Regions from separate parts of the Bradyrhizobium sp. CB3481 genome, predicted to be linked through region 1. Evidence: riboswitches for the same ligand, from Rfam matches in the RefSeq annotation. Region 1 holds a riboswitch; each other region holds the start of a gene.

Evidence for each region. Region 1 has a riboswitch for cobalamin ahead of QA643_RS31150 (DUF1636 domain-containing protein). Riboswitches for the same ligand answer to the same signal wherever they lie in the genome.
Region 2: another riboswitch for cobalamin. It lies ahead of QA643_RS27340 (energy-coupling factor ABC transporter permease); the one in region 1 lies ahead of QA643_RS31150 (DUF1636 domain-containing protein).
Region 3: another riboswitch for cobalamin. It lies ahead of QA643_RS02865 (TonB-dependent receptor); the one in region 1 lies ahead of QA643_RS31150 (DUF1636 domain-containing protein).

Annotation. Positions count from the first base shown of each region.
Region 1 covers NZ_CP121647.1:6,422,478-6,427,183, reverse strand. Annotated here, with positions in the region: gene QA643_RS31160 (adenosylcobinamide-GDP ribazoletransferase) at 1-695, opposite strand, end outside; gene cobT (nicotinate-nucleotide--dimethylbenzimidazole phosphoribosyltransferase) at 697-1,752, opposite strand; cobalamin riboswitch at 1,849-2,041, shown strand; gene QA643_RS31150 (DUF1636 domain-containing protein) at 2,151-2,603, shown strand; gene cobU (bifunctional adenosylcobinamide kinase/adenosylcobinamide-phosphate guanylyltransferase) at 2,600-3,124, shown strand; gene cobW (cobalamin biosynthesis protein CobW) at 3,138-4,151, shown strand; gene cobN (cobaltochelatase subunit CobN) at 4,170-4,706, shown strand, end outside.
Region 2 covers NZ_CP121647.1:5,606,154-5,610,859, reverse strand. Annotated here, with positions in the region: gene QA643_RS27345 (cobyrinate a,c-diamide synthase) at 1-1,181, shown strand, start outside; cobalamin riboswitch at 1,493-1,713, shown strand; gene QA643_RS27340 (energy-coupling factor ABC transporter permease) at 1,753-2,430, shown strand; gene cobF (precorrin-6A synthase (deacetylating)) at 2,478-3,227, shown strand; gene cobT (nicotinate-nucleotide--dimethylbenzimidazole phosphoribosyltransferase) at 3,282-4,337, shown strand; gene QA643_RS27325 (histidine phosphatase family protein) at 4,332-4,706, opposite strand, start outside.
Region 3 covers NZ_CP121647.1:613,200-617,905, forward strand. Annotated here, with positions in the region: gene QA643_RS02865 (TonB-dependent receptor) at 1-1,907, opposite strand, end outside; cobalamin riboswitch at 2,020-2,218, opposite strand; gene QA643_RS02870 (iron ABC transporter permease) at 2,354-3,397, shown strand; gene QA643_RS02875 (ABC transporter ATP-binding protein) at 3,394-4,170, shown strand; gene QA643_RS02880 (MBL fold metallo-hydrolase) at 4,356-4,706, opposite strand, start outside.

The sequences.
Region 1 (4,706 bases):
TCGCCGGTATATCCGCCGATCAGCCGGCGCGACCATATCGCGAGGGCTGCGGCCAGCGCGGCGCCGAGCAGCGCTCCTGCGAGCACCGAAGAGGCGGACATGAACGCCAGCGGCAGCACCGCAATGGCGACGGTGATCAGGGCAAACTGTATTTCCTGAGCGCGAACGGGCACCTCGGAATAATTGACCTTCATTGCCGTGGTATCGCCCGTGTAGTTCATGGCGTTGATGACAAAGCCCGGCGTGGCGCGCGCTGCGGCGTGGCTTGCGACCAGTGCGAAGGCGCCTGCCCATAGCGGCAGCTGCGTCAGCGCCGCGATGCGCAAGGCGACGCCGAAACCCAGCGCCAGCGCGCCGTAGGTTCCGATTCGGCTGTCCTTCATGATCTCCAGCCGTCGTTCGACGGTCCAGCCGCCGCCGAAGGCATCGACGGTGTCGGCCAGGCCGTCCTCGTGCAGCGCACCTGTGGTGATGGCGCCTGCGATGATCGCGAGCAGCGCCGCAACAAGCGGCCCCCAGATTTGTCCGGCAAGCAGCAGCACGACCGCCGAGCTGGCGCCGATGCCGATTCCCACCAGCGGAAAATATTTTAGGGATCGGGCCAGCCAGTCCGGCTGTGGCGCGGCTTTTGTCGGCGGCGTGGGCAGGATGGTGAGAAACCGCACGGCATCGAATAAGCGCTCGGTCTCGTTCATGTCAGATATTCCCGGCCAGAACGTCGCTGAGGTCGGCGACGTCGGTCACGAGCCGCGCGGCCGCGCGCAGCAGCGGCACGGCGAGGAGGGCGCCGGTGCCTTCACCGAGCCGCAGCCCGAGATCGAGCAATGGCTTCGCGCCGAACGCGGCGAGCACGATGTCGTGGCCCTTTTCGGCGGAGCGGTGCGCGAGCACGCAATAATCGCGAGCATCTGGACAGAGGCGGATCGCCACCAGCGCAGCCGCACTGGAGATAAAGCCGTCGATGACGACCGGGCGCCGCTTTGAGGCCGCCCCCAGCACCGCGCCGGCCATCATCGCAATTTCGAGCCCGCCGAACTCGCGAAGGACGTCCAGGGGAGAGCTGGCGTTGCTGCGCGCCGCGGCTTTGGCGATGGCGGCATGCTTGCGCGCCATGCCCGGATCATCCTGCCCGGCGCCGATCCCAATACATTCGTCAAGCGGCGCCGGTGCCAGGCGATGCACCAGCAGGGCAGAGGAGGCGGTGTTGCCGATGCCCATTTCGCCGAGCGCGATGATATCGGCGCCCGCCGCAATCTCGGCAATCGCGAGCGCACAGCCTTTGGCTAGCGCATCCCGGGCCTGTTGCATCGTCATCGCCGGCTCGCGTGCGGCGTTGGCGGTGCCCATCCGGACCTTGGCGCCGATCAAATCGGGATGCGCGGGCAGTTCGGCGGCCACCCCGGCGTCCACGACGCGAATCTCGACATCGGCTGCGGCGGCAAACGCATTGGCGCTGGCGCGGCCTGCCAAATAGGTCTTCACCATCGCGACCGTCACGGCCGACGGATATTGCGACACGCCTTCCTCGGTGAGGCCATGGTCGCCGGCGAACACCAGCAGCACGGCTTTGTCGGCCTTGGGGGGCGCCGGATGCGCGATCATGCCAAGCTGGACAGCGAGGTCCTCGATGCGTCCGAGCGAACCCGGAGGCTTGGCCTTCCCGTCGATTCGCGCGCGCATCGTTGCCTCCAACTCCTGATTGAGCGGGGGAACGAGCGGCGGTTGCCAAAGCGGTCGGGATTCAGTCGTCATGGGGTTCCTTTGCGGGGCCTACCTGACCCAACAGCCCGTGTCAGGTCAATCCGACCAGACCCAAGGCCACACCGGTTGACCCCAGCTACTGCGGCGGCTAGCGTCATCGGCGATGGTCCTCCCGCGAGGGAGGTGAAAAGGGAAGCCGGTGCGAGTTCTCTCAATGCCGGCGCTGCCCCCGCAACTGTAAGCGACGAGCCCCGAGCCGATGCCACTGGGTAATCCCGGGAAGGCGGCTGATGGCAACGACCCGCGAGCCAGGAGACCTGCCATCACGAACTGTGCTTTGGAGGCGTCGTCGGGGCGGGGTGCACCGGACGGGAGCGAGCCTGACGGCGACGAGCCGTCGGCGCGACCCAACAAAGCTCGTGGCCCAACGGCCGTGATGTGAGCCTGTGATGGATCGCGAGAAGGCTGAGCAAAATCCCGCTGATTTGGCGTTGGCTGAAGCTGCGCGTGTCAATGCGCCGAACGGCCCCACATTCGTAAGCGTGTGCATCACCTGCAAGACCGCCGATGGCGGTGCGGTGGTCGGCCCTGACATGTTTGAAGCGGTCAAGGCCGCGATCGGTTCGTCCGATCACGTTCAGGTGCGGCCGGTGCAATGCCTTAGCGTCTGCAAGCGGCCCGCAACCGTCGCGGTGTCAAGCGCGGATGGTTACACTTTTTTGTTCGGCGACCTGCAGACCGAGAGCGGCACCGCGGCGCTGGTAGCGTTCGTCGAGTCGTACCGGACGTCCGATTACGGCCTGGTGCCGTGGCGCGAACGTGCCGAGGTGCTGCGCAAGGGCATGGTGGCGCGAGTGCCGCCGATGCGCTGGTCGCCCGACGATGGCAGCGCACCGAAATGACAGTTCTTGCCACCACACTTGTGCTGGGCGGCGCGCGCTCCGGCAAATCCGCCTTTGCCGAGCGATTGATCGGCGACAGCGGACTCGCGCGGGTCTATCTGGCTACTGCGACTGCTGATGATGACGAGATGCGCTCGCGCATCGCCCATCATCGTCAGCGGCGGGGCGACGGTTGGATCACTGTCGAGGAGCCGCTGGCGCTGGTCGATGCACTGACCCGGGAGGCCACCCATGGCCGTGCCGTGCTGGTGGACTGCCTGACCTTGTGGCTGTCAAACCTGATGTTCGCCGAGCGCGATGTCGAAGTGGAAGCGCGCCGGCTCACGCGATTTCTCGGAGTGGCCCAATATCCCGTCGTTCTGGTCTCGAACGAGGTCGGCCTCGGTCTCGTGCCCGAGACGCCGCTCGGCCGCAGCTTTCGCGACGCCCAGGGCCGCCTCAACCAGATCGTCGCCGCCACCGTTCCCAATGTTGTGTTTGTCGCTGCCGGGCTTCCGCTCTGGCTGAAGCGGTCGCCTTAAGGAGAATATTGCAATGTCCCGTGTCCCCGTCACCGTGCTCACCGGCTTTCTCGGCGCCGGCAAGACCACGCTGCTGCGTTCGCTGCTGACGCAGGCCGATGGCCGCCGCATCGCCGTGATCGTCAATGAATTCGGCGACGCCGGATTTGACGGCGGACTTGTTGAGGAGTGCGCCGCAAAGGCCTGCGCGCCCGGTGATATCGTCGAACTCACCAACGGCTGTATCTGCTGCACGGTGGCCGATGATTTCATCCCGACCATGGACAAATTGCTGGCGCGCGACCGGCCGCTGGATGCTATCGTCATCGAGACCTCGGGCCTGGCCTTGCCGCAACCGCTATTGAAGGCGTTCGACTGGCCCGCCGTGCGCACCCGTGCCACGGTCGACGGCGTGGTCACGGTGGTCGACGCGCTGGCGCTGTCGGAAGGCCGCGTCACCATCGATGAGGATGCTGTTGCCGCGCAACGGGCCGCCGATGATTCCCTCGATCACGATGATCCGATCGAGGAGGTGTTCGAGGATCAGCTTGCCTGCGCTGATCTCGTGGTGCTTTCCAAGAGCGATCTGGTTTCACCGGCGGCGTTGGCTGAAATCGAGGCGCGTCTCAAGGCCGTGCTGCGACCCGGCGTCAACATGGTGCGTTCCAAGGGCGACCTGGCGGCGCCGGTTTTGATCGGCCTGAACGCCGCCGCGGAAGACGACATGGCAGCGCGCGCCGGCCATCACGGCGAGGAGGAGGAGCACGACCACGACGATTTCGACAGCATCGTCGTGATGCCGCCCGCGGCAGCCAGCGTCGATGCCATGCGCGCGCGCGTCACTAGCGCCCTGAATCTCACTGGCGTGTTGCGCGTCAAAGGGCACGCCCGCATCCACGACAAGTCAGCACCGATCGTGGTGCAGGGCGTGGGCGGGCGGGTTGATCTCGCATTCGCGCGTCCCGACGCGAAGCAGGCCGAGCATCTGGTGGTGATCGGCCTGAAGGGTTTTGATAGCGATGCGGTTCGCCGGGCTCTGCAGGGGTAGCAAAGGACTTGCACGCGGATGCACCTGAAGCTCGACACCGGCGGCAGTATCGATGATGGCGACGTCGCCCGCGATCTCGGGCAGGAGCCTGCCGATATCGTCGTGCTGTCGGCGGCCGATAGCGACCTCGCCGCCTTCGGTGCGGCCCATGCGACGCTGGCCGGCAGCTTTCCGAGCGTGCGGCTGACCAACCTGCTGGCGCTCGGGCATCCGGCTTCCGTCGATCTCTATGTCGAGCGCACGCTGTGCAGGGCCAGGATCGTGGTGCTCAGAATGCTTGGTGGTGAAAGCTACTGGCCGCACGGTGTCGAGAGCCTGCGTGCCGACGCGCTGCGTCGCGGCGCGCTGTTCGCATGCATACCCGGCGAGATGGACTGGAACGCCGCCCTTGCGGCGCGCGGCACGCTCGGCCGTGATGAAACCCACGCGCTCTGGCGCTATTGCAGCGAAGGCGGCGTCGAGAATGCAGAACTCGCGCTGCGTTTCGCTGCGCATTTGATCGGACACGGCGAGGCACCGCCGCCGGCGAGGCCGATGCCGTCGGCCGGCTTCTGG
Region 2 (4,706 bases), 820 kb from region 1:
TCGATCCGGCGTTTCACGCGGCCGCCACGGGGCGCTCCTCGCTGAACATCGATAGCTGGGCCATGCGTCGTGAGGCGATTGAATCGGTCGCATCGCGCGGCGCCGATGCGGACCTCGTTCTGGCCGAAGGTTCGATGGGCCTGTTTGATGGCGTTGCCGCACCGGGCGTCTCGGGTACCGGCGCGACTGCCGATATCGCCGAGATGATGGACTGGCCGGTCCTACTCGTGATCGATCCCTCCGGACAGGCGCAAACCGCCGCGGCGATGGCTGCGGGACTGCGCGATTTCCGCGCGGGCGTGGGTCTTGCCGGCGTCGTTCTCAACCGCGTCGCCAGCGCGCGGCACGAAGACCTGGTGCGCCGCGCCCTGTCAGGCGCCGGCATTGCGGTATTCGGGGGCTTGCCCCGCCATGCCGCCATCACCTTGCCGAAGCGGCACTTGGGTCTCGTGCAGGCCGAGGAGCAGGCTGAGATCAACGGCCTCATTGCAGAGGCCGCGCGCGTCGTTGCCGAGCATGTCGATCTGGATGCGGTGCTGCAATCGGCGTGCGCCTGGAAGGCGCCAAGCGACGCGCACGGTCTAGACGTCAGGCCGCCCGGCCAGCGCATCGCTCTCGCACGCGACGCCGCATTCTCGTTCGTCTATACGCACATACTGGAGGGCTGGCGCGCAGCCGGAGCCGAGATTGTGACCTTCTCGCCGCTCGCCGATGAAGGCCCTGATGACAGCGCCGATGTCTGCTGGCTGCCGGGCGGCTATCCGGAATTGCACGCTGGCCGACTCGCAACAAATCGCCGATTTCGCCGCGCGCTAACATCCTTTGCGAAGACGCGGCCGGTGCATGGCGAATGCGGGGGCTACATGGTGCTGGGCTCCGCCCTGACCGACGCCAACGACGTACATCACGAGATGACGGGATTGCTCGGCCTGGAAACGAGTTTTGCCCAACGTCGCATGCATCTGGGCTATCGGCTTGCGGAGCTTGCGATGCCAATGCCTGGGCATCAGGCTGGTACGCGTCTGCGCGGCCACGAGTTCCATTACTCCACGATTGTCTCTCAGCCCGATACACCCCTGGCTATCGTGCGTGACGCGACCGGCGCGGTCGTTGTGGAGACCGGCTCGCGACGCGGCTACGCCACCGGCACGTTCTTCCATCTCATTGCGGAGGACAGGTGAGCGGCTTTGTTTCGTTTGTCTCGGCTGGTCCAGGCGATGCGGAGCTCCTAACGCTCAAGCCGGCCGGGCGTCTGAGCGTCGCGGAATTTCAATTGCGTGCCGCTGGCCCATCAGGAATCGACAACCGTGGTCTATATTGGCAAGCGGACATTTCCAGCGCCGACAGACGCGGCAAACTGCGATGGCGTCGGGGGCCATGCCGTGCTCAATCAGCCTTCACGAGGATTCTTTTCGGCGCGCTGGCGGGAGAGAGAGCTTGATGACGCCGCCGCCCGATCTCGCGAGCCCCTTGACGCGTCCTCGTCGGAAGGAGCACACAGTACAAGCATGGTGCTCCAAGCGGCGCAAAGCTCCGGAGCATAATCGGGAACGGGGAAGGGCGGACCCAATTGCGGCGCCCGAAGCCCCGGCCGCTCCCGCGACTGTAAGCGGTGAGGAGCTCCGATCCGCCACTGGGCCGTCAGGCTCGGGAAGGCCGGAGACCCGTTTCGAACCGCGAGCCAGGAGACCGGCCCTGCAGTTTTTGACACGAACGCCGTCGGGTGGGACGGCAGAAGGAAGGACGTAGATCATGCATATCGAACCAGGTATCGTTACGGGCGCCAAACTCGTGCTGGGATACGCGACAGCCGCTGTTGCCGGAGGCTGCGCCTTGAAGCTGGCGGCAGAAACCGTGCGCGAGCAGGGGATCGTTTCATTCGCGGTGCGCACCGTCGCCACAACGGTCCTGGTCTTCTCGTTCTTCGAACTCCTGCCGCATTTCCGGGTCGGGGTCTCGGAGGTGCATTTCATTCTCGGCTCGACGCTATTCCTCTTGTTCGGCGCAGCGCCAGCCGCGTTTGGGATAGCGCTTGGTCTTCTGCTTCAGGGGCTGTTCTTCGCACCGGCCGATCTGCCGCAATACGGCATGAACGTGACCACGCTGCTGGTGCCGCTTATTGCGATCCGGGCGCTGGCCGGGCGGATTATTCCCCGCAACACCGCCTATGTTGATCTGCAATATCGCCAGGCGCTTGCGCTTTCGACCGCCTATCAATCTGGCATCGTGATGTGGGTCGCTTTCTGGGCGTTGTATGGTGCGGGCTTTGCGGCCGAGAATCTCACTTCCATCGCGTCTTTCGCCGCGTCCTACGCGGTCGTCGTTGTCATCGAGCCGCTGGCTGATCTGGCCGTGCTGGCAGTGGCGAAATCGATGCGTACCGTGACCGGGGACGGCTTCGTCACCTACCGCTTGCACAACGCTGCATAAGTTTAAGTGAGGGCGGTCGCAGGCAGCGGCCGCCCTTCGCATAAGTTATGCTGACGCTCTCACTGATAGGCATCGGTTGCGGCGATCCCGAGCAGCTAACGTTTGCTGCGGTGCGTGTGATCAACGCCGCCGATCTCGTCCTCATCCCGCGCAAGGGCGCCGCGAAATCCGATCTCGCTGAATTGCGGCGGACGATTTGCGCACAGGTGCTTAACAACGACCGGACGCGGATCGCCGAGTTCGTCATGCCCGTGCGTGACGCCGGCCAGGAGGATTACCGCAAGAGCGTGGACGAATGGCACGCTGCGCTGGCCGCGACCTGGTCGCAGGAATTTGCACAGCATCTCGGAAGTGAGGGGCGCGTTGCCCTCCTGATCTGGGGAGATCCTTCGCTATATGACTCGAGCCTGCGGATCGCGCGAAGGCTCGATCCGTTGCCAGCCATCGAGGTCGTCCCCGGCATCACGTCAATCCAGGCGCTTTGCGCGGCACATTCGCTGCCGCTGAACGACATCGGGGAGCCTTTCCTGGTGACAACGGGACGGCGGCTGCGCGAAGGCGGTTGGCCGTACGGCACGAACACGGTGGTCGTGATGCTCGATCGCAGCGCAGCGTTTCAGTCGCTCGATCCGGCAGGGCTATACATCTGGTGGGGCGCCTATATCGGCATGCGTGAGGAGATCACGATGTCGGGTGCGCTGGCCGATGTGGGTCCAAGCATCGTCGCCGTGCGACAACAAGCGCGCGAAAGGCATGGCTGGATCATGGACAGCTACATTCTCAAGCGCGGATCGTAGCGCTCCCCGCGAACGGGCTCGCTCGGTAACGACAACATTCAACGGCAGGACAACATGCTACCGGAGTGGGTCTATCAGGAGTGCCCCGACGTTTCGCCGATCCATCGCGATGCAGCGCTGGCCCGCCAGGCTGAACTTACCAAACCGAACGGCGCACTCGGCCGGCTCGAGCATCTCGCGATCGAACTCGCCTGTCTGCAACGAACGGAGCAGCCGCGAGCCCAACGCGTGCCGATCATCGTCTTCGCCGGCGATCACGGGATCGTCGCCCAGGGCGTATCGGCCTATCCGCAGGAAGTCACGATCGCGATGATGTCCAGCTTCGCCTCGGGCGGCGCCGCTATTTCGGTACTGGCACGCGAGCTGGGCTTGAGTCTCGAGATCGTCGATGCGGGCACGCTCGCGGAAGTTCCGATCAAGGGTGTCGTGACCGACAAGCCACGCCGGGGGAGCCGCGACTTTAGCGAGGAACCGGCACTTGAGCCCGCGGAGTTGGCTTCAGCCCTTGACTGCGGCAAGCGCGCGGTTATGCGGGCTGCGACGACGGAACCCGATCTTTTGATCCTTGGCGACATGGGCATCGGCAATACCACGACTTCGGCGGCAATCGCCGCGGCCCTGCTTGGCATGAGCGCCGAGCAAATGGCCGGCAGCGGAACGGGTGTGGATGCTGCCGGTCGCGCACGTAAGGCGCACCTGATAGACGTCGCGTTGGCTCGTCATGGGCTCGCAACGCCAAGTATTGCGGCCGAGCGGATCCTTTGCGCGGTCGGCGGTCTGGAAATTGCGGCGATTTGTGGCGCGATCATCGCCGCCGCACAGCGTCGCCTTCCGCTTCTGATCGACGGCTTCATCGTTTCCGTCGCGGCATTGGCAGCGGTGCGTCTCAATCCTTCGTGTCGGCGATTTCTTTTGTCCTCGCATCAATCGGCAGAGCAGGGCCACCGCCTGGTTCTCCAGGCCTTGAATGTTCAGCCCCTATTCGATCTAGGTCTTCGGCTCGGCGAGGGATCGGGCGCCGCACTCGCATTGCCGATCCTGCGGCTTGCATGCGCCCTGCACAACGGCATGGCGACTTTCGCGCAAGCCAAGGTTCCGAATCGCTCATAAGGTGACATTCTGATTTACGGACACAACCCGCCAATCGTTCCGCAGCCGATCAATTCGCGTTATGGATAGCGGATGGATAACAAAGCGCAAGGCTGCTTGTGGTGCGATGTCGAGCGCGACGCAGAGCGCAGCGCGAATGGTGCCAGAGTGGACGACGAGCGTTGCCAAACCGGGAGTTATCTTGCCAAGCCCGTGCCGGACCCTGGCGATTTGATCTTCGAAGCTTTCGCCGCCGGGTGGGCTTGAGCGAGCTGCATCCTTCCAGAACTGCGCATAGCTTTCTCCTCCGAAAGCGGCGAGATCGTCGTGACGTCGGCCCGTCCAATCTCCGAAGTTCTGCTCCATGAACTCAGGCACCGGGATTGGGTT
Region 3 (4,706 bases), 2.2 Mb from region 1:
GCGCGGGTGTAGGCCACGCCGCCGCGGAGCGTCACGGTGTCGCTGACCCTCAAGGAGGCGCTGGTCTCCGAGCCGTAGCGGCGGGTCGGACCGAGGTTGACGTTGTAGAACAGTGCTGGAATGAAATGGATCTCATTCTCGAGATCCATGTTGTAGATGCCCGACTGCATCTGAAAGCCACCGCTCTTGATGCGGAATCCGCCCTCGATGTCGTGCGAGGTCTGGGTCTTCAACTGGAAAGTCCCTGGAACGAAGAAGGGGCCGTTGGAGACACGCTCGTCGACGGTTGGGGTGCGGAATGCGCGCGCGGCGCGGCCGAATACCGAGAACACGCTATTGAAGCGGTGCTCGAGGCCGGCATGCAGCGCGTATTGTGTTTCGTTGCTGTCGAGCGGAGAGGCCGCGGGGCTGCAATTGAAGAACATGGCGCAACCGGGCGCATTGGGATCGAACCGATCGCGGGCACTCAGGCTGGTGTTTTGAATCCTGGCGCCATAGGAGAAATCGGTCGTTGGCAACAGGCCGATCGTTTGCTGCCAGTAGCCGGCCAGCGTCTGTTGCGACAGGTCGTAGATGTGGGTGGGCGCCAGGCCTTTGAACGCTCCACGGTCCTGATTGAATGTCGCATCGTAATAATCGATGCCGGTCAGTATCTGCGAGGGAATTCCGAAGATCGAATTTTTGACGCTCAATCGCGGCGTGATCGACCAGGTCAGCAACGCTGCGTCGTTATAGGTGGAGGAGAAGCTCGGAAGTGGCGAGGCAAATGGCACCGCGCCGAAGAAACCGCTTTGCGTATCCTTCTTCCGGAAGCCGCCGTCGACGATCAGGTCGACGCCGTTCATGATTGTCTTGGTAAAGCCGGTGGTGGCGCTGGCGCCCTGCTGGTTGCCGTAGTCGAACGGCGTATTGGTGCCCCTGCGGTCAGTCACGAGTTGATTGAGTCCGATTGAGGGATCGACGGTGCGTCCGCCCGGGAATCCGAGCTTCTGGTCGTCACCGGTTACCGTAAGGAAGGCCTTGAGGTCCGGTGTGCTGTAGTTGAGATTGCCTACCCCGTTGCGCTGGTCGAGCGCGTTGTTGACCCGGTAACCATCAGACTTGATGGCGTTGCCATAGAAGGACGTCGACCAAGGTCCGTAATTGGTCGCGGCTGAGATATTCGCAAGCCGCTGGTTGAAGGAGCCGACACCGGCCTCTGCGCGCATCGCGACGGGTGGGCCGCCAACGCCATCCTTCAAGACGATATTGACGACGCCGCCGACCGCATTGTCGCCGTAGAGCACCGCACCGCTGTTGCCGCGGGTGATTTCGATCCGCTCGATCGACTGGAGCGGGATGGTCGAGAGATCGACGCCGGCCATGTCGATATCATTGAGCCGGCGACCATTGATAAGGACCAGGGTGTTGGCAGTGGCAAACGCGCCGAAGCCGCGGAGATCGACCGACGTCTTGGCGCCGTTGACGCCGCCATAGAGCGATTGCAACTGCACGCCCGGCTGTTGCGCAATGATCTCGGATAGCGTCTGCGCCGGCGAATGCGAGATCTCGGCTGCCGTGATCACCGTCGCCGACGCGCCGACGATGCCGGAGAACTGCCGGCCGCCGCTGCCGCCCGCGCCTTGCGAAGCGCTTTGCGACGAGGCATCCGAGCCGGGCCCTGATGCGGGCCGCGCGCCGGTCGATGGCGCAGCGGCCGGCACGACGCGGCGCGAGGTCGATGGTTCATCGTAGGTCGGTTTCGCGCGGGTCCGGTTCGGGTCGGTGGGCGAGGTTATCTCAATCGGCGGCAATGGCTCGGATGGCGTCTGCGCGGCTGCGCCGGAAATGCCGAGCGATACGATCGGCACCAGGAAACTGGAGGCGAGCCAGAAGCGGCGTTGCCGCATGGGGGTGGTTGAAGACATGGTCGAGACCTCGGTATGACGTCAGTGGCACGTCACAGCGAACCAAGTCTCACCATGTGCTCTCAGCAGCTCAGGTGAAGCTAATGCCTGTACTCCCCGACCGACATCTTCGCGTGTGACCACGGCTGACGGCAGGTCTCCTGGCTCGCGGGTCGTTACCCCATCGTCGCCTTCCCAGGACCGAGATGCCCAGTGGCCTATGACGAAGGATTCGCCGCTTACAGTTGCGGGGGCAGCCGCGGAATTGGGGATTTCCCCGCACCGCATTCCCTTTTGATCCCCAAACGGGAACCGTCGGGAACTATGGTAGAAGTTTGTCAAATAGCGAGTCAATCCGCCGGAGGCGCTCTCGCAATCCTCACTGGACAAGTGCGCTATTTTTGTCGCATGCGCGGCGCCTGCCGGGCGCCTGTACCTCAGCGCGCAAAACTGCTTTAGGACGATCGATGAGTGTCGAGGCCGTAACCCTGACCAACGCGGACGCCGCGCGCCGGCGTATCGGCGCGACCTTCGCGTTATCAGCGCTCGTTGTGCTGCTGATGCTGATCTCGCTCGCTATCGGGCCGGTCCGGCTGACGCCACCAGCGGTCGCGGAGGCGTTGTTCGGCGGCGGCAGCGACGTATCGCAGGTCATTGTGCGGGAAATCCGCCTGCCGCGGACGCTGCTGGCGCTGGCGATCGGCGCCATTCTCGGATTATCGGGCGCATCGCTGCAGGGCCTGTTGCGCAATCCGCTGGCGTCGCCCTCGCTGTTCGGCGCGCCGCAATCGGCCGCGTTCGGCGCGGTGCTGGTAATCGCACTGGGCCTTGCCGATGTGCGCTCCTATGCGCTGCCGGTCGCGGCGATCATCGCCGCCTTCGGCTCGGTGTTCGTGCTGCTGTCGATCGCGGGGCGCAATGCCGGGTTATTGATCCTCATTCTGTCGGGACTTGCGATCTCGAGCTTTGCCGGAGCCGCGACGGCGCTGGTGATGAATCTCTCCAGCAATCCCTTCGTGGTGCTGGAGATCGCGTTCTGGCTGCTCGGATCGCTGGAGGACCGCAGCTTTCAGCACGTGATGCTGGCGTTTCCCTTCATCATATCAGGCGCGGCCATGCTGCTCAGCCAGCGCCATGCCTTTCGCGCGCTCAGTCTCGGCGAGGAGACCGCGCAAAGCCTCGGCGTCGATGTCGGCCGTCTGCGGCTACTAGTCATTTCGGGCGTCGCGCTCGGCGTCGGCGGGGCGGTCGCGGTCACCGGCACGATCGGCTTCATCGGCCTGGTCGCGCCGCATCTGATGCGGCCCGTGATCGGCCATGATCCGGGCCGGCTGCTCGTCCCGAGCGCGCTCGCCGGCTCCGCGCTATTGCTGGCAGCGGATATCGCGGTACGCATCATCCCCTCGACGTCGAACATCAAGGTCGGCGTGCTGACCTCGATCATCGGCGTGCCGTTCTTCCTCTATCTGATCATGCGCGAGCGCCGCGCGCTCGGCGGAGGTGTCGCATGAGCGAGCTGCTGACCGCAACCGGGCTCAATGTGCGGCTCGCCGGCCGTATCGTGCTGCAGGATGTCTCGCTGGCGCTGACGGCGGGCCATCTGGTGGCGCTGGTCGGTCCCAACGGCGCCGGCAAGACCACACTGCTGCGCGCGCTGGCGGGATTGATCCCGTCCGAGGGCGCGATCGAGATCGGGGGGCAGGCGCTGTCGTCGCTGCCGCTGCGCGAGCGCGCAAAGCGCTTCGGCTATCTGCCGCAGGGGCACATGGTGCACTGGCCGCTGCCGGCGCGCGATATCGTGGCGCTCGGCCGCTATCCGCACGGCGCGACCGATCCGGCGCGGCTGTCGCCTGCGGATGCCGAGGCGGTGCTGCGCGCGATGCAGGCGGTCGACGTAACGGAGTTCAGCGATCGCCGCGTCACCGAACTATCCGGCGGCGAGCGCAGCCGCGTCGCGCTGGCCCGTGCGCTGGCGGTGGAAGCGCCGGTGATCCTGGCCGACGAGCCGACCGCTTCGCTCGATCCGCGGCACCAGATCGACGTCATGCAGAATTTGCGCGCGACTGCCGACAAGGGCGTGCTGGTGATCGTGGTGACGCACGATCTCGGGCTTGCCGCGCGCTTTGCCGATCACGTGCTGGTGCTGCGCCAGGGCCGCCTGGTGTCGCAGGGCGCGCCGGCCGAGGCGCTCTCCGAACAGGTAATGGCAGATGTATTCCGGATCAGCGCCTATCGCGCGGAACACCAAAACGAAGCCGTGATCGTGCCCTGGGCCGACGTCTGATGCGACGGCGGCAGCGTTGAAAGTTGTGGGGGGCAGGAGCCGCAAATACCGCGTCGTCCCTGCGAAGGCAGGGACCCATAACTACAGGGCGTTGTAATTCAAGCTAGGCGTCAGCCACGGCATTCACTCATCGGCGCCACGGCGTATGGGTCCCTGCGTTCGCAGGGACGACGACATCATCTTGACTACCCCTGCACCACCGGCCCGCCGACCTTCTTCCACGCGTCGATACCGCCCTCGATATGCGCGGTATTGGCGAGCCCCGCATTCTTCGCGGCGGCTACCGCCATCGCCGAGCGCTCGCCGAAGGCGCAGAAGAACACCACGCGGCGGCCGGTCGCGGCGGCGACCTCGCGCAGCATGCCGCCGGGCTTCAGGCTCTCGGCGATGCCGGGATAGGGCGCGTGCAGCGCGCCCGAGATCGTGCCGTGCTTGGCGCGCTCGCCGGCCTCGCGCAGATCGACGAGCAGGATATCGGGCCTGCCGAGGCTGTTGATGGCGTCGCGCGCGGTGAGCGCCAGCCCCTGCTTGGCGAG